3 regions of the uncultured Flavobacterium sp. genome follow, and region 3 is predicted to be linked to each of the others. Evidence: riboswitches for the same ligand, from Rfam matches in the RefSeq annotation. Region 3 holds a riboswitch; each other region holds the start of a gene.
The links. Region 3 has a riboswitch for cobalamin ahead of WN975_RS04050 (TonB-dependent receptor). Riboswitches for the same ligand answer to the same signal wherever they lie in the genome.
Positions count from the first base shown of each region.

Region 1: linked by a shared signal. The riboswitch ahead of WN975_RS21520 (DUF5074 domain-containing protein) and the one ahead of WN975_RS04050 (TonB-dependent receptor) in region 3 are both predicted to bind cobalamin.
Region 2: linked by a shared signal. The riboswitch ahead of WN975_RS14420 (TonB-dependent receptor) and the one ahead of WN975_RS04050 (TonB-dependent receptor) in region 3 are both predicted to bind cobalamin.

Region 1 covers NZ_OX638201.1:5,170,701-5,176,464, forward strand. Annotated here, with positions in the region: gene WN975_RS21505 (alpha-amylase family glycosyl hydrolase) at 1-21, shown strand, start outside; gene WN975_RS21510 (hypothetical protein) at 134-361, opposite strand; gene WN975_RS21515 (MFS transporter) at 373-1,869, opposite strand; cobalamin riboswitch at 2,113-2,307, shown strand; gene WN975_RS21520 (DUF5074 domain-containing protein) at 2,642-3,961, shown strand; tRNA gene WN975_RS21525 (tRNA-Phe) at 4,319-4,391, opposite strand; gene WN975_RS21530 (type III pantothenate kinase) at 4,496-5,230, shown strand; gene WN975_RS21535 (hypothetical protein) at 5,223-5,764, shown strand, end outside.
Region 2 covers NZ_OX638201.1:3,530,556-3,536,319, reverse strand. Annotated here, with positions in the region: gene WN975_RS14420 (TonB-dependent receptor) at 1-1,714, opposite strand, end outside; cobalamin riboswitch at 1,741-1,944, opposite strand; gene cobC (alpha-ribazole phosphatase) at 2,012-2,548, opposite strand; gene WN975_RS14410 (adenosylcobinamide-GDP ribazoletransferase) at 2,533-3,324, opposite strand; gene cobT (nicotinate-nucleotide--dimethylbenzimidazole phosphoribosyltransferase) at 3,380-5,059, opposite strand; gene cobU (bifunctional adenosylcobinamide kinase/adenosylcobinamide-phosphate guanylyltransferase) at 5,180-5,686, opposite strand; gene WN975_RS14395 (four helix bundle protein) at 5,711-5,764, opposite strand, start outside.
Region 3 covers NZ_OX638201.1:929,072-934,835, reverse strand. Annotated here, with positions in the region: gene WN975_RS04055 (YncE family protein) at 1-908, opposite strand, end outside; gene WN975_RS04050 (TonB-dependent receptor) at 942-2,795, opposite strand; cobalamin riboswitch at 3,093-3,329, opposite strand; gene WN975_RS04045 (LysM peptidoglycan-binding domain-containing protein) at 3,824-4,480, opposite strand; gene WN975_RS04040 (T9SS type A sorting domain-containing protein) at 5,053-5,764, shown strand, end outside.

The DNA.
Region 1 (5,764 bases), 4.2 Mb from region 3:
GCAAAGTTTATTAAAAAATAACTTTTAGAGTATAATCTTTATAGTCTGAAAAGTATAATGTTTGGTTTTGTTTAGTAATGAAAAAGGGTTGTCTGGAAACAGACAACCCTTTTGAGTTAAAGTGTATTTCAACTTATCTCTTTTTGTGATTGTACTCGCCAATTACAGCGAAATAGCCAAAAGTTCCTAATCCTAAAACAATTAACGGAGTAAGAATAAAAAGAATAATGATGCCAAATACTAAATCATCTTGTTGATCTGATAATAATTTAGGTAAGCCAAATTCAAACACGCAAAAGTAAGCAGCGGCAACTGCTAAAATAACCCATAAAACGCCTAAAGCCTGTTTGATTGTATCCATGTTCTAAAATGTTAAAGATGATTAATTTTATTTTTGTTGTCTATATAAATCATTCCAATTATAAAGCAGACCGAAGCAATAATAATAGGATACCAAAGTCCGTCAAGATAAAAATCGCTTTTTCCGGCTGCTTTTGAATGCGTTACAAAGTAAGTTGAGATTGCCGGCAGTAAACCTCCAAAAATTCCATTTCCTACATGATAAGGAAGTGACATTGAAGTATATCTGATTTTAGCTGGAAACATTTCAACTAAAAATGCGGCAATTGGACCATAAACCATTGTAACAAATAAAACCTGAATAAAAACTAAAAAAATTAAAGTCCATTCATCGCCGGAATTGATATTTATAGTGATAGTGCTTTGAGATTTTTTCTTATCAGCAAAGTCTGTTCTCTTTTCGATATACGAAGTTCCATCCGTATAGGTTTTTGAAATAGTGGTAATTATGTTATTATTTTTTGCTGTTTCAACATTTTGTGTGGTTTGTTCTACAATTTCAGATTTGTAACTTACATCCGTTGTATTGTACATCATTTTATAGATTGGTCTGTAGAATAAAATGGCAAGAAGCATTCCGCCCATCATAATATATTTTCGACCAACTTTGTCGCTCAGCCATCCAAAAACTATGAAAAATGGTGTTCCAATTAAAAGTGCAATTCCCAATAATCCATCAACTTGAGACGAATCTATATTCATCACAGTTTTCATAAAACTCATGGCGTAAAACTGTCCAGTATACCAAACAACGCCTTGTCCCATTGTAGCGCCAAACAATGCGAGTAATACAAATTTCAGATTGTATCGATTTCCAAAACTTTCTTTTAACGGATTTGTGCTCGTTTTTCCTTCTTTTTTTGCTTTAGCGAAGACAGGAGATTCGTCCATATTTTTCCGAATCAAATACGAGACACCAACCATTACAATAGAAACCCAAAACGGAACACGCCATCCCCAGGAATCAAAAGCTTCAGCAGAAAGCACGTTTTTAGTAGCAAGAATAACCATTAAGGAGATAAATAGACCAATTGTAGCGGTAGTTTGAATCCAGGAAGTCCAATATCCTTTTTGTCCAACCGGAGCATGTTCTGCAACATAAGTAGCTGCACCTCCATATTCGCCACCAAGAGCAAGTCCTTGTAATAAACGAAGAATCAAAACTAATAAAGGCGCAAGAAAACCAATAGTTTCATAACTGGGAATACAGCCAATTAAAAATGTAGAACCTCCCATTAATAATAAAGTCGCCATAAAAGTATATTTCCGACCAATGATATCGCCAAGTCTTCCAAAAAATAAAGCTCCAAAAGGACGAACTACAAATCCTGCCGCAAAAGTGGCTAACGTTGATAAAAAAGCCGCAGTAGGATTGTCACTTGGAAAGAATTTAGTGGAAATTACAACAGCTAAACTCCCAAAAATATAGAAATCGTACCATTCAATCATTGTTCCCATTGACGAGGCCGAAATTACTTTCCAAATGCCTTTTGTAGAATTTTTACTCATAAAATATTTTGTGTTTTTGATAATTAATTGAATAATTAAGTAACATTTTACGAATATATGAGATATTTTTTTATTTGTTCAATACTTTTTTAACAAAATTAGATCGATTATTGACTTTGTTTTTGTTCTATCAGTAAATGCCTAATAATTCGAAATAAATCATAGATTGAAGATTATAGATTGGGCTTTTAAATATAAAGGAGTGTTATTTTCTTAAGAAAGAAAACACTAGTTTTACAGCACAATTTTAAAACAGAAAATGGTTGTCATATTGAATAAATATTGACATTAAAAGGGAATTTGGTGTAACTCCAAAACTGTCCCGCAGCTGTAAGCTCATTAACTGAAGCCCTTTAATACGTCACTTTTCATTTTTTGAAAGGGAAGGCTGGGTGTAGGGAGCAAGTCAGAAGACCTGCCATTTTTATAGTAATAAATAGCTTTCGGGGATTGAAGCTTGAATTAAAACCAATACTTTTTCACTCTATGTGATAATGGTATTGTTTGGTTATTCTATTCTCGTAAGCCAAAAAAAGAGTTTATGAGATTTTTTTTCTGCAAATATGATATCGTAAAAACAATTTCCTGTTGGATGGTTTTCTTTCCGATACATGCTTTTTCTTCATTAAAAAAATCATTAAAACGTATCGTTGTACAAAATGTTTTGCTTTTTAAACAAAGGCAGACAGAAGTTTATTTTATAAAACTTTTGCTGAACACAAATTGTACATCGATTTAAAGATTTAAGTAATCTAATTTTAAATATTTAATGATGAAAAACCAATTTTTTACCAAGCAGTTACTTGCAATTGCTTCTTTAATGATCCTAACAGTTTCGTGTAATAATGACGACAATTTTACAGCAGCTCCGTCAATAAAAGGCGCACAACAATTAAAAGACACTTTAACTATTGGTAAAGCCCTAAAGTTAAGTTCGAAGTTAACAGATAGAAATAATGTTACTTACGAATGGGCTGTAGACGGAAAAGTTGTAGGATCTGATTCTACTTATGTTTTTAAACCAGAAACAAGAGGTGATTTTAAAGTTACAATGACAGCCAAAAATGATGGAGGAAAAACGTCTCTAACCTATAATGTTCTTGCATTAGGAACTTATGAAAATGGTTTTTTCATGATCAACGAAGGTTGGTACGGACACGGAACAGGAACAGTTGGGTTTTATAGATATGATACAAAAACTATTGAAGACAGTGTTTTTGTAAAAGCAAATCCAGGTAAAGATTTAAAACCAGAATCGTCTACATTAGAATTTGGAACGATCTTTAACAAAAAACTATTCTTAGTTTCTAAAGTTGGCGGACCAGTTGTTGTTACAGATGCGTACACACTTAAAGAAGAAAAAAGAATTCCAGCTCAAGGCGGAAACGATTGGCGTGCAGTAGTTGGTATTGATCAAAATCAAGCATTATTGACCTCTGGTAATGGTATATATAAGCTTAATCTGAATACAATGGCATTAAACGGACAAGTTGCTGGTGTTACAGGTCAGGTTGGAGATATTGTTAAAGTTGGTAATTATGTTTTTGCATTATCTGCTTCACAAGGAGTTATTGTTCTTAATGCTTCAACATTTGCAGTTGTAAAAACGATTCCGGCTATGGTTTTAGGATTTGCCGTTACGGATGATAAAAAAGTTTGGGCAGCGGGAGGTACAAACCTTATAAGTATAGATTCAGGTACGCTTACGGTAACAGAAATTCCGTTAGGTTTTCAAGCTTATGGAAGCTGGGGAGCATGGCATCCGGGATCTATTACGGCAGCCCAAAACAATGTTTTTATTGCTAAAAACGGAAGTTGGAGTGGTGGTAAACAAGTTTATAAATATACTGGTACGACCGCATCTTTGGCTACACCTTTTATTACTTTAACACAATCAAATATATTATATGGTTCAGGAATTGGTTACGATCGTCTGAAAAATACTTTGGTTGTAAATACAGTAAATGAAGGATTTGGAGCAAATTTCGCAATCAATAATCTTTACTTATTCAATGCTGATTCTGGTGTTAAAACTGGTACAGTAAGTTTCTCAGGATATTATTTCCCTGCGGTTTCTGTATTTCAGCAATAGTTTTTTTATTTCTTAACCGCAATCCCGATAGTTATCGGGAGCTAAGATTTACGCAAAGGTTCGCAAAGTGATTATAGCTTTGCGAACCTTTGTGTTTAAATAGATCAATAAAAAAACGTTGTAAGAGAATATATAACCGCAAAGTGCGCAAAGATTTTTTTAAGTAGGGATTTTGTAAAAAAAACGCAAAGTTCGCAAAGCTTGATCAACACAAAGCTTTGCGAACTTTGCGTGTTTGTTAACCACAATCCAAGGCAAAAAAAAACTTTGCGCGCTTTGCGGTAAAATCCGATGCAATTAAGCTTTTCACGGAAATATTTAAAAACAAAAAACCCGAATAGAAATATTCGGGTTTTGTGGTACCTCCAGGGATCGAACCAGGGACACATGGATTTTCAGTCCATTGCTCTACCATCTGAGCTAAGGTACCTTTGTGTGCGTATTGCGGGTGCAAAGATAGAATCATTTTCCGTTTATCCAAAACATTTTTTTAAAAAAATCAATTCGTATCTTCGCAGAGGTAAAAAAATAAATATGGTTTTAGCAATTGATGTTGGTAATACAAGAATTAAAGCTTCTGTCTTTGAGGATAATAATGTTTTGGAAGGCTTTGTTTTTGATAAAAATGAGCTCGAAAAAAATATTGAAAAAATTTTAAAAAAATTTCCAAATTGCTCTGATTTGATCGTTGCTTCGGTTGGAAATATTGAAAAACAATCTTTTTTAGCTTTCGAAAAAACACTAAATATTCATTTTTTTACACACGAAGATCTTTTTCCCTTTACAAATAAGTATGCAACTCCAAAAACTTTAGGAATTGACAGAATGATTTTGGCTTCCGGAGCAACTTTACAGTTTCCAAAACAAAATCGATTAGTAATTGATGCAGGAACTTGTATTACCTACGATTTCATCGACGAAAATGACAATTATCTGGGCGGAGCAATTTCTCTAGGCCTACGTTTAAGATATGAAGCGCTCCACAATTTCACGGCCAGATTGCCGTTACTGACTTTAGATGCACCTGAATCCTATATAGGAGACACGACTGCACAAGCCATTCATTCCGGAGTTGTCAATGGCTTCGTCTATGAGATTGATGGTTTTATCGATGAATATCGAGCAAACTTTTCAAATTTTATAATAATTTTAACGGGAGGTGATGCAGAATTTTTGGCTAAACGATTAAAAAATACCATATTTGCCAATTCAAATTTCTTACTGGAGAGTTTGAACCAAACATTTCAATATAAAATCGACAATGATTAAAAAAATTATAGTAAGCGCTTGTTTGCTTATCTCGTTCGTTTCATTCGCTCAACAAGGAACAGCTTCTCCTTATTCTTTCTACGGAATTGGGGATGTAAGGTTCAAAGGAACACTTGAATACAGATCTATGGCCGGAGTTGCAGTAGAGCAGGATAGTATTCACTTAAACATTGAGAATCCCGCGAGTTATGCCAGTTTGCTTCAGACGACTTTTACTGTTGGAGGAACTTTTGGAACTTCAAACTTAAAGACAAGTCAGGAAACTGCAAAAGCACAAAGAACTACTTTTGATTATTTGGCGATAGGAATTCCAATGGGAAAATTCGGTGCAGCATTTGGTTTGATCCCAGTATCTTCAGTTGGATATAAAATTAGAAATGACAGAACGGACACTGAAGGAGCGACAAGTTCTCAGCTTAGTGGAACCGGTGGAATAAATAAAGTGTTTTTTGGTTTAGGTTATAAAATCAGACCAAACTGGAATATTGGTGCAGATGCTCAATATAACTTCGGAAAAATCACAACAACAAGTGT
Region 2 (5,764 bases), 2.6 Mb from region 3:
TTCCGATATTCGAAACATTATAATCATTTATTATATCTTTCGGGTCATTATTTTCTGTTGTATAAACAAAACCATTAAACATAAATTGATAATAAGCTGAAATTCTATTTCTGGAATAAGAAACAGATCCGGTAACTTTATTTAACGGAACATAGAAAAGCTGCTTTTTGGTTTCGTCATTTTTTGAAGCCGTATAAGCATAAGTTGCATTTGCAGCGAAGATGTTTTTACCAAACTGTTTTTTCCAGCTTAATAATGTTTCAGCACCATAACTATTTACTTTATCTGTATTTTGTGGAGACCAAATACCGTTGCTTCCCGGAATCCATTGCAATAAATCTTTTATTTTCATGTAATAAAAGGTTTGAGTCAATGATATGTTTTTGAAAGTGAAAACATTACCAATTTCTGCCTGATAAGAACTTTCAGGTTTTAAATTTGGATTTCCGCCTTGTTCCCAATACAAATCATTAAAAGTCGGGATTCTGAAATTTCGGGATAAATTCAATTTCAGATTGTACAATTCATTAAATTGATACGAAGATCCTAAAGAGAATAGAAGAGGAGATTGATAATTGTCTGTAAACTCTTTTCGAATTCCGAATTCATTTTTCCAATCTGTCGAAATATCTTGTTTTACCAATAAAGCTGCCGAACTAATTTCTCTAACGTGATCTCCAAAACCAGTTCCGTAACCTTTAGTTCTGTTGTAATCCAGAACTCCGTTTATTTGTGTTGATTTCGAAATTTTATAACCTAAATCTGCTTTTGTGATAAAGCTTTCTGTTTTTCCATAAGTGAAAAAATTAACCGCATTATCAGGATAATATTGATAGTTTTCGAATATATATGCCGCTTTTAGATTAGTGGTAAATTTTCCATAATCACCGTCATATTCTAATAAGTTTCGGTTAAAACCATTTACATATCTGGTTTTAGTTTCCGTTTCAGATATTAAAGAAGTATTTCTGTCAGTATTAGAAGTTTGAGTGTATAATTTCAAACTATTTTTTGCATCAAATTTGTAACCAACATTTGCGCTCATAGTTATTACATCATACTGACCGTTTTGATTCCAGCGTTGTTCGCCTTTCCAGTTGTATTTATGGATGTATTTGTAATCATTTGTCGAACTGTTTTTTGAAAAGCCAATTTGTGCGCTCCATTTTTTATTCGAAATATTAGTTTTAAAATTGATTCCAATAGTATTGAAACTTCCGTAATCAAGTTTTAAATTAGTCTCAAACCGACTATAAAATGCCAAATCGTTGTTTAAATGTACAGTTCCTCCAACAGCTCCACTTCCGTAAAGTACACTTCCTCCACCAGCTTTTACGCTTATCGAATTATAATCAGAACCAGAAATAGTATTGAAATCAGTACTTCCGTTCATCTGAGAATTGATATTAATTCCGTTCCAGATTACCGCCGTTTGTGATGCTGTAGTTCCTCTAAAAGAGACTGTAGAAAGCATTCCACGCCCGTATTCTTTAAAATAAATAGTAGAATTAAAGTTTAAAAGATCCGTCAATAAAGCCTCATTTTTATTAATGACAGAATCATTAAGCTTTAAAACCGATTGTGAATTGGAGTATTTTTTAAGATTTGCGTCAGAAACTACAACTTCTTTCAATTTGGTAATAGAGTCGTTCTGCGCCGAAATAATTTGGCACAACAGGAATAAACAAAAAGCAAACCGTTTTTCTAAAGTCATAATTTCTAAACTCTTTTTCCCGAGAGCTCGATATTCGTTACAAAGGCAGGTCTCCTGGCTTGCGTCTTGTTGTTTACCTTCCCATTCGCCGGGGCGAGCAGTGGTTTTGTAGTTACAACAAGCATTCTTTTCAGAACAAAGCTTACAGTTGCGGGTACAGCTCAAGAATTTTTACTTGATTCCCTTTTAATGTGTTAAAAATGAACACAACCTTAATTTCGTGCAAAGATAAAGTTAAAATTATCGAATTTTCAAATTTGTTTCACTTTTTAAAACAAATTCTAAACAAAATGGCATTTAAAGTACTATTTTTATTACTTGACCAAATTCTACCTTGTTGTTGAAAGCATCTTTTAGTGGCAATGAAGTTTGATGACATAAAATGCTTCGTATAACGCCGGCATGCGCTACAATAATAATAGGATTTGTTATTTTTTTTGAAACCAGATCAGATAGAAAATTTTCAACTCTTTGATGTAATTCAATAAAAGATTCTCCGTTTGAAACCTTAATATTGACAAAATCTTCCATCCATGGATTAAGTTCTTCTTGTGGAATATTATCCCAGTTTTTCAATTCCCAATCGCCAAAATTCATTTCCATTAAACGTTCTTCTTTTTCAAAAGAAATAGTTTTGATATTCTTCTCAATATATTCAGCCAGAATAACACAGCGTTTTAAAGGACTTGAAAAAATAATAGCTTCTGAAGGTAATTGCGAAAGAATATTTTCGAAAACTAAATCAAAAGGTTCTGCCAAATCTACATCAGATTGTCCGTAGCAAATGCCTTTTTCGCAAACAGTTTCAGTGTGACGAACTAGATAAATTTCCATAGCAATAGAATACTTAAATAATAAACAACTTCACAAACCTGTTGTGTTGCACCAAGGCAATCTCCGGTATAACCATCAATCCATTTCTGGAAATAACGGGCTAAAAAATAACGCATTATAAAAACCGGAATTAAAGCCAGAAGAAATTTATATTGTAAATAGGAGAAAACCAACAAAGGAAGTAATCCGAAGAAAAATGATCCTGAAATTTCTTTCCAAGTATGTTTTTTAGCAATAGGCTTGCTTTTGCTCGAAGCATCATCACGAGAATATTCATGCGTGAAAATAATTGAAATTGCCGCCAAACGACTCAAAGCGTGAGCAGAAATAAATAAAAGGAAAATAAGAAGATAAGAGTTTTCACCATTGAAAAGCAAAATAGATTCTGAAAGCAATTTGAATTTCAGTAGAAAAAGTAAAACTAAACCAATTGCTCCATAAGCACCAATAGCGCTGTCTTTCATAATCATTAGGATTTTTTCTTTGGTCCAGCCTCCGCCAAAACCATCACAAACATCAGCAAATCCGTCTTCATGAAAAGCTCCTGTTGTTAATATCGAAGCAATAATAGCTAAGATTACAGCAGTTTCGACAGATAAAAAAAGTGAAAAAAGATAGAAGGTTAAAAAAGAAATACTTCCTACAATCCAACCAATGAAAGGGAAATATCGGGTTGCTTTATTCAAATAATCAGGATTATGATCAATGTTTTTTGGACATGGAATTCTGGTGTAAAACATTAAACAGGTAAAGAAGATATGTAGTTCTTTTTTCATTTAAGAAATTGATTTTTTAATTGACATTGAAATTTGCCATTGATATTGTATTTTTCTATTTCCTACTAACTCCAGCACTTTCAAAACTTGCCATTTCATTCAAAAAAGCTTCAGCCGATTTTAAAATTGGGAAAGCAACAGCACAACCCGTTCCTTCGCCAAGACGCAAATCGAGGTTTAGAATAGGTTTTGCATTTAAATAACTTAATAGTTTTTGATGTGCTTTTTCAGCAGAACAATGACAGAAAATAGCATTTTTATGAATATCAGGATTTATTTTTGAAGCGATTAAAAAAGCCACACTACAAATAAAACCATCTACCAAAATAAGCATTTTGTTTTCAAATGCGGTTAACATTCCGCTTGCCATTTGAAGAATTTCGAAACCACCAAAATAAGCCAATTGCTGTTTTAATTCGGCTTGACCGGAATAATTTTCAATAGCTTTTTTAAGTAAATCTTGCTTCTGAAGTAATTTTTCGTCTTCAACACCAGTTCCTTTTCCTACGCATTCTTCGATAGAAAAACCAGTTAACAGACTCATTAAAACAGAAGCTGTAGAAGTATTTCCAATTCCCATTTCGCCAAAACCAATGCAGTTCGAACCTGTTTTTGCAATATTCGTAACGATTGATTTTCCTTTTTCGAAACACAATTGCAGTTCGGTTTCACTCATTGCGGGAATATGCAAAAAGGACTGAGTTCCTTTAGCAATTTTAGCAGAAATCAGATTAGCATTTGTTGGAAAATCATAATTAACGCCGGCATCTACAATCGACAATTGAATGTTATTCTGATTGCAAAACACATTTATAGCGGCGCCACCATCCAGAAAATTACCAACCATTTGACGTGTCACATCTTGTGGATATGCACTTACGCCATGATTTGCAATACCGTGATCAGCGGCAAAAACGACAATATTAGGGTTTGTTATTTTTGGATTTAAAGTTTCAAAAACCGTTGCCATTTGAAAAGCTAACGTTTCCAGAGTTCCCAAAGCGCCAATAGGTTTCGTTTTAGAATCTATTTTGTCTTGTAAAAGAGTGCTGAAATCATTTTTGCTTTCAACCTGAATTTGAGTTTTTGATTCAAAATTTAAAACAGGATTCTGAATGATGTTTTTAATTTCTTTACAATCCGGAGCTTCAGATTTTTGTTTCCAATGCAATTGTTGCAACATCGGCTGATTATCGTAATTAGTTGCCGGTTTTCCAATACAGAAATAACCCAAAGGCTCAATATTATCAGGTAAATCAAGAATCTTTTTAAACTGATAATAATTCAAAATCGAAACCCAACCCATTCCATAACCTTGTTCTGTAAGCGAAAGCCAAATATTTTGTGCCGCACAAACAGAGCTAAATTTCACTGCTTCATTACTTCCAACGGTTCCAATTGTAAACTGATTTAAAACAGATCGATCATAAGCAATGATAAGTCCAATTGGAGCTTCTTCGATTGCCTCAAGTTTCAACGATTTATAATGTTCTTTTTGTTCCGGATTATCGGTAAGTTCTTCTGCTTTTTTATTGTAGTCTAAAAATAGATTTTTTACAGCATTTTTGACTTCGGTAGATTTTATAATATAATATCTTGTAGCATCCGTTAACCCAACTGAAGGCGCCCAATGTCCAGCCTGTAAAGCCTTTTGGATTACTTCGTCAGGAACTTCATCCGTCGTAAAATGTCGCGTATCACGTCGGGATTTTAAGATATCATCTAAATAGCTCATAATTTTCAATATCAATTACAAAGTTCAATATCAATTTAAAAAATCAATATTTAAGATTATGTAAAGGTAAAGTATAGCTTTGAAATTTGGTCCCGAAGTTTCGGGATAAAATTTGGAATTTTATTTAATTTTTACCGGAATTCCAGAAATCATCAACACAACTTCATCAGCATTTGATGCAAGAAACTGATTCATCCAGCCTTGTAATTCTGTGAATTTTCTGCCAATATGAGTTTCAGCATGAACACCCATTCCAATTTCATTTGTCACAATAATCAAAGTTGCATTTTCCTGAGCAGCAATCGATAGAAACTCTTTTTTTGCTTCTTCCAAACTTAAAGTAACATCATTTTTATGATCGATAAAAAAGTTCGTCAACCAAAGTGTTACACAATCAATCAAAGCGACTTTTCCGCTAAAATCAATTTCGCTTAGATGTTTTTCCTTCTCAATATTCGTCCAGCGTTCATCGCGTTCTTGCTGATGTCTGTCAATTCGATTCTGAAAATCTGCATCCCATTTTCTGGCCGTTGCCACATATATTGGCGCGTTTGAAAGTTGCAATGCTAAGTTTTGAGCATAACTGCTTTTTCCTGATCGCTCGCCTCCAGTAATTAAGTAAATCATTTTTTAATTATTAATTGTAAATTGTTAGTTGTTAATTTTAAGTAGAGGCTGTTTAGAAATGAGTTGACTTTTAGTAGT
Region 3 (5,764 bases):
TCGATCATAGAATAATTTATCTTCCATTTGAAAGTGACATAACTAAATTCTGATCCAATTATATAACCTTTATCTCCAACAATAGAAAGATTGGCACAAGCAATATCAAAGGTTTTCTTGACTTTATCCGTTTTCGTATCGATTACAAAAAGTTTTGAAGGAATATTGTAATAATCGCCACGAGAACTTACATAAATATCTCCGTCAGCGTCTGCTTTAAGTCTGTGAAGGTTGATCGCAACGTCAATATCTTTGATTTTTGTAAAAGTTTTCAAATCAATTACAGAAACTGTTCTTTCATAATTTGGCGGACTATATCCGCCTGAATTTGCGATGTATAATTTGTCACCAACAATCGCCATTTCCTCAGGCTGACGTCCCACTTTTACCGTTCTTGTAATCTTAAGTGATGTCGTATCAATTTCGGCAACAAAACCATTTGGAGAATTTTCTCCCAATTGTACTTCACCATCGTAAGCACTTGCATACGCTTTTCCGTTTGCAAAAGTCACGTAACGGCAGTTTTTCACATCAATAACTTTAAGACGTTTAGTTGTCGCAGCATCCATAACTTCGATCTTATTTGAGTTATTGATTACAGCATAAACTTTTGATCCGTAAATACCAATATCATTTCCCACATCTCCCAAACCTAAAGTCGCTTCCGGATTTGCCTGACCGTAAACATTTCGTCTGTAAGTCCCGGATTTATAGTCATAATAGTCTAATGACGATTTGTTCATATTCATATTTCCTTCGTTAAGAAGATAAAATCCGTCGACTGTTGTAACCGTTTCCGGAGGCAAAACAACCACCTCTTCTGGGATAATAGGATCATCTTGCTGACACGCCTGAAAACTCATGGCTATTAAAACCAATACGATCAAAAACTTGAAGTTTGTTTTCATAATAGAAAATTTAATTATTTAATATCTTTTACATTAAAAATTTACCGACATACTCAGGCGATAATTTCTTCCCGGCATCGGAAAATTTAAAACCACATCATAATATTGATTGAAAATATTGTTGACCTCCGCTCCTATTTTTGTTGGAAGTTTTAGGAATTTTCCATCCCAAATCAAAGCCATATCGCTGGTATACCAAGGCTTTACATAATTTACAGGAATATTCGCTTTCTGACTGTATCGTTCTCCGGTATAAATAAAACTGTAGTTCAACTGCCAGTTTTTCCAGCTTATAGACGAAGTTGCAGTTCCGCTGTTCATTGGCGTATACGGAATCTGATCTCCGTAAGTTGTGCCATTTGGCGTAACATCAATTGCTTTTTGATACGTATAACTCAAGCCCAAATCCAGAAATATTTCTTCCGGAAAACGTAAAACGAAGTTCGTATTCAATTCAAAACCTGTGATATCTACTTCACCAAGATTCATCATCGTCCAGCGAAATAAATTGGCAGACGGCATCGCAACAATTTTATCTTTTACGTGATTATAATATACATCAGCCTGAAAAGAAGCTGATTGTAGAAACTTTTTCGGTTCAATAATATAGGTGGAACCAAAATCATATTGTGTAGTAAATTCAGGTTTTAAAGAGCTGTTTCCGATAAAAGTATAATACAAATCATTGAAAGTTGGCATTCTGAAAGATTCTTTATAAAATGCCCTAACTCTGAAATTTTTAGTATCGAAAGGTTGATAAGAAGCCGATACAACCGGACAAAAAACATGCTGACTGTCACCTTGCTGATAATATTTAACCTGTTCGTCGACATAAGCGCCTAACAAATTTGCCTGAATATCAAGCCTTGACCAATGCATTTCTGTAGACAATGCGCCCAAATAAGAATATCGGGTTGGATATGGAAATCGGTATAAATTAGCAGTAAGTGTATTGATCGAAAAATCTGTAGCCAGAGAAACTTTCCACCATTCCTTGATCGTATATTGATTTACAACAGAAGCATAAAATTCATTTTGATAATATTTATTATCCAGTGCGCCTTGCAATGTTTTATAATCAGGATCAATGTACCGATTATAATCTCTGCTGAATTTTATATTCGCAAGTAGTTCGTATTTCTTCGAAAATGAATTTTGAAAAGAACCATGAACAAAGAAGTTTCTGTCCCATTGTCGCTGCACATATTCATATTTATTGGCTAAAATCGCTCCCGGAAGTCCACGTTCAGAATCATAATAATAGGCTTTTAACGAAGCCTGACCCATAGTTCCAACTTTTGCCTGTAATGTTAATTCACTTCTTAAAGCCGTGATATCACCATTTTGCCTGACAGCCGTTGTATCATAACCATTCGTCTTTTGATATCTGTATTTATATTTTCCATCGGCTTTAAGCCATTCTGTACTTGCTGTAAGAGAGAAATTAGAGGATAATTTTTGTTGATACAGAAAAGAAGGATTAAAAAGTCCGAACGAACCTGTTTTTACGCCAACTCTTATTTTTGTAGTTCTTCCGGAGGAGAAATCAGGAATTTTTGTTTTTAAGAAAAGTGTATTCGAAGCGAAAAAACCACGCGCAGGCTGAAAAATAGTTGATTTTTGTCCGTTATACAATTCAATCGCTTCAATATTATCCAATGAATATTTTCCAAGATCTACTTGTCCGTTTTGCGCATTTCCAACGGTCATTCCGTCATAAAAAACCGCCGTATGAGCGCTTCCTAAACTTCTGACATTTATAGTTTTCAGACCGCCAATTCCGCCATAATCTTTCAATTGAACACCCGAAAAATAACGCACAGCATCTGCAACAGAAAGACTATTTAATTTTTCAAGCTGTTTTCCTGACAATATTTGGACAGGCATAGGAGATTCAACTTTAAATTCACGCTTGCTTGTGGTTACAATAACCTCATTCAATTGATGTTTCTTTAAAGAATCTAAGTCCTTATTATTTTTCAGAGGATTATCTTGTCCATACATCGGATTCAAAAATAAAATCCATGCAAGTACAAAAAATCCACTATGTATTAGACGCAAACGCCTATGTTCACATAAGTGCATAAAAAATACTCTATTTAACTAAATAGTTGTTAACGGTAAAATCGAAATCAAATGTTAGTTTGATATTTGTGTTTGTCTCAAAACTCTGGTCCACGAGAGTTTGAAATTATAAGCATTGGCAGGTCTCCTGACTTATTCCCATTTTGATCAGCCTTCCCACATTCAGAAAAAATGCAGTGGCAAAAGATTCGATTTCAAAAGCTTAAAAAAGCGATTGGATCAGTCAAAATGTTGCATGGAATTTACAGTAACGGGCTTGTCCAGGATTTGCACCTGATTCCCTCTTCGTCAGCTAAACTCGAAAAGAATAGCTAAACCATTGCGAGCGCAAAGATACATAAACACATCAGTTAATATCTAATTTCTTAAAAAAAACAAAAAACAGAAACCTATATAGTTAAAAATGAATATCTTAAAAATAAAACTAGATTATTAGATCCTGCCTTAGCTGGAGTTTTTATAAAATCAATCTGAGATGGCTTTAGCCAAAAATATCTAATTTGGCTAAAGCCTTATTGTTGCGTAAATTAAAAACCTCCAGCTAAAGCAGGAGGCTATTCAATAAATTTAGTACTCGATAAAGATTGGTGATTTTAATTACGGAGCTACTTGTGGAGATTTCTCCTCCGTCGAAATGACAAACTAGACGAAAATATTATTATGAAAACGACTGTCCTAGCCCCGATAGAAGTGGAAATCCTTTTGTGTCCGCTGCGGCGGACGCAAAAGATTGAAACGGATAGCGGGATTAGCTCCTAAAAAATAGTTTTTTCACAGAAATCGAAATGACAAAAACTTTGCGCCTTTGCGCCTTTGCGAGATTAATTATATCAAATTCCTGAGAATCTTCCCCATAAAGCATCTGCGCGATTAAAAACTGTTGGCACGGTTTCCAAAATTGAATCATTAAATTTCGAATAATTTCCGGAACTGCAATGAATCACTTTCTTCATTTTTTCGTTTTCAACTTCAGATACAATACCTACGTGACCAATTTTTGGACCTGCGCCGTAAACCACAATACATCCCACTTCGGGAATATTTAGTTTTTCAAAAATACCTGCGCTACTAATAACATCTTTTTCCATTGAATCCGTAAAGATCCATCCGCCATATTTTTGATAAAACGGAATTGTGGTCTTTCTGGATAATCCTAAAACCCAGCAAATAAAGCCGCTGCAATCGCATTCATTATTAGACGTTGGTAAAGCCAAAGAAGGATTTATTCCGCCCTCGCCTAACTTATACTTTATTTTTTTACCAACAGCCGTTCTTGCCTTTTGTATGAGTTTATTGGGACTTTCGGTTATAGGAATTACTTCCTTTTCAGGAACATCTTCTAAATTCGGAATTTGAATGAGCTGACCAATAAAAATATGATCGACATTTTTAATATTCTTATTAAATGCCAATACTAACTCAATAGAAATCGAAAACTTTTTAGCGATTTTTGACAACGTGTCGCCGGATTTTACTGTGTAGAACATAATTTGATTTTTTAGGGGTTACACTTAATTATTTCAAAATGATTCGGGGATGAATCTTTTTTACTACTATTAAAAAATAGAACCTCTATCAAAATACCTCTGTAGATTTTATTTGTAGTTAAAGGTTCTGCTTTTTAAAAACCTGATTAATTTTCGAATCAAATTTAATTCATTTACAGCGATCCAAATCAAGTATAAATACTTGTTTTTCAATTAACTAACAAAATAAAAATCAATATTTTATCAAACTGATTTACTTTGTTTAAGATGTTTTGAAATATCCCTAAAACCGCTTCCTTTGATAATTACTGGTTATTAATTTTACCTGTATTTGGTCAAAAACAGATCTGTTTCATGGATTATTTTGTTTTGCGTTGTCCTACTCGCTTTTTAGGCCCGCTCGAAATATCTCTTCTTCAAACATTATCAATAAACAAATACCGTAATTAAGTCATTAAAAAACAATTAAATCATTTATTTTTTAACATTATATACATCATATTAATATTTTTCTTATCATTGTAGCACAGTATAGTATAGTACTGCATCTTAACTATTTAAAATAAATTATTATGCAAGAAAAAATTACAAAAGAAAAATTTTCGGTTAAAGCATTTCTTACCGTCATAGTATTATTATTTGCCTTATGCAGTTCGGCCCAAACTTATGAATTCGAAAATGGCACGCGCACCAATAGTGCCAACATACAAAACTGTGATGCCTGTTCCGGCAAAATAGTTGGAAATTTGGGCGGTGACAGCAGCGTTTCGGTAAACGTTTCTGTGGCGACAACTGGCTGGTACAAACTGCAATTGTTTTATTGTACAGGAGATCCGCGAACCATTCGTTTAACGGCAGGTTCGGCAACGGCAATTTCGATTCCGTGTGATCCTAGCGGAGGCTGGAGTACCGCAGCTTCGCAAAACATTAGTGTTTATTTAAACAGCGGAACCACTACTCTGCTTTGGGATAACACAAATTCCTGGGCGCCAAATTTAGATAAGTTTGTTTTGACTCCAATGGCGGCGTCAAGTAATCAAACCGTGAATTTTGGGACAAATAACAGCGTCGTTTACAATTTAACCAACAAAACGTATAGCGTAAAATTTAATGGCGCTACAGTAATTACTAATGCATCTGCTTATGCCTCAAGCGATCAACAATATGTAAGTAGCAATTTTGCTTCGGCGGTTTATTCTACAGAATCTTTTACGGATAATATTGGAAGCGGTACGAAGCATATTTTCACTTTAAGTGGAAATTATACGTTGGGAATGCAGCAGA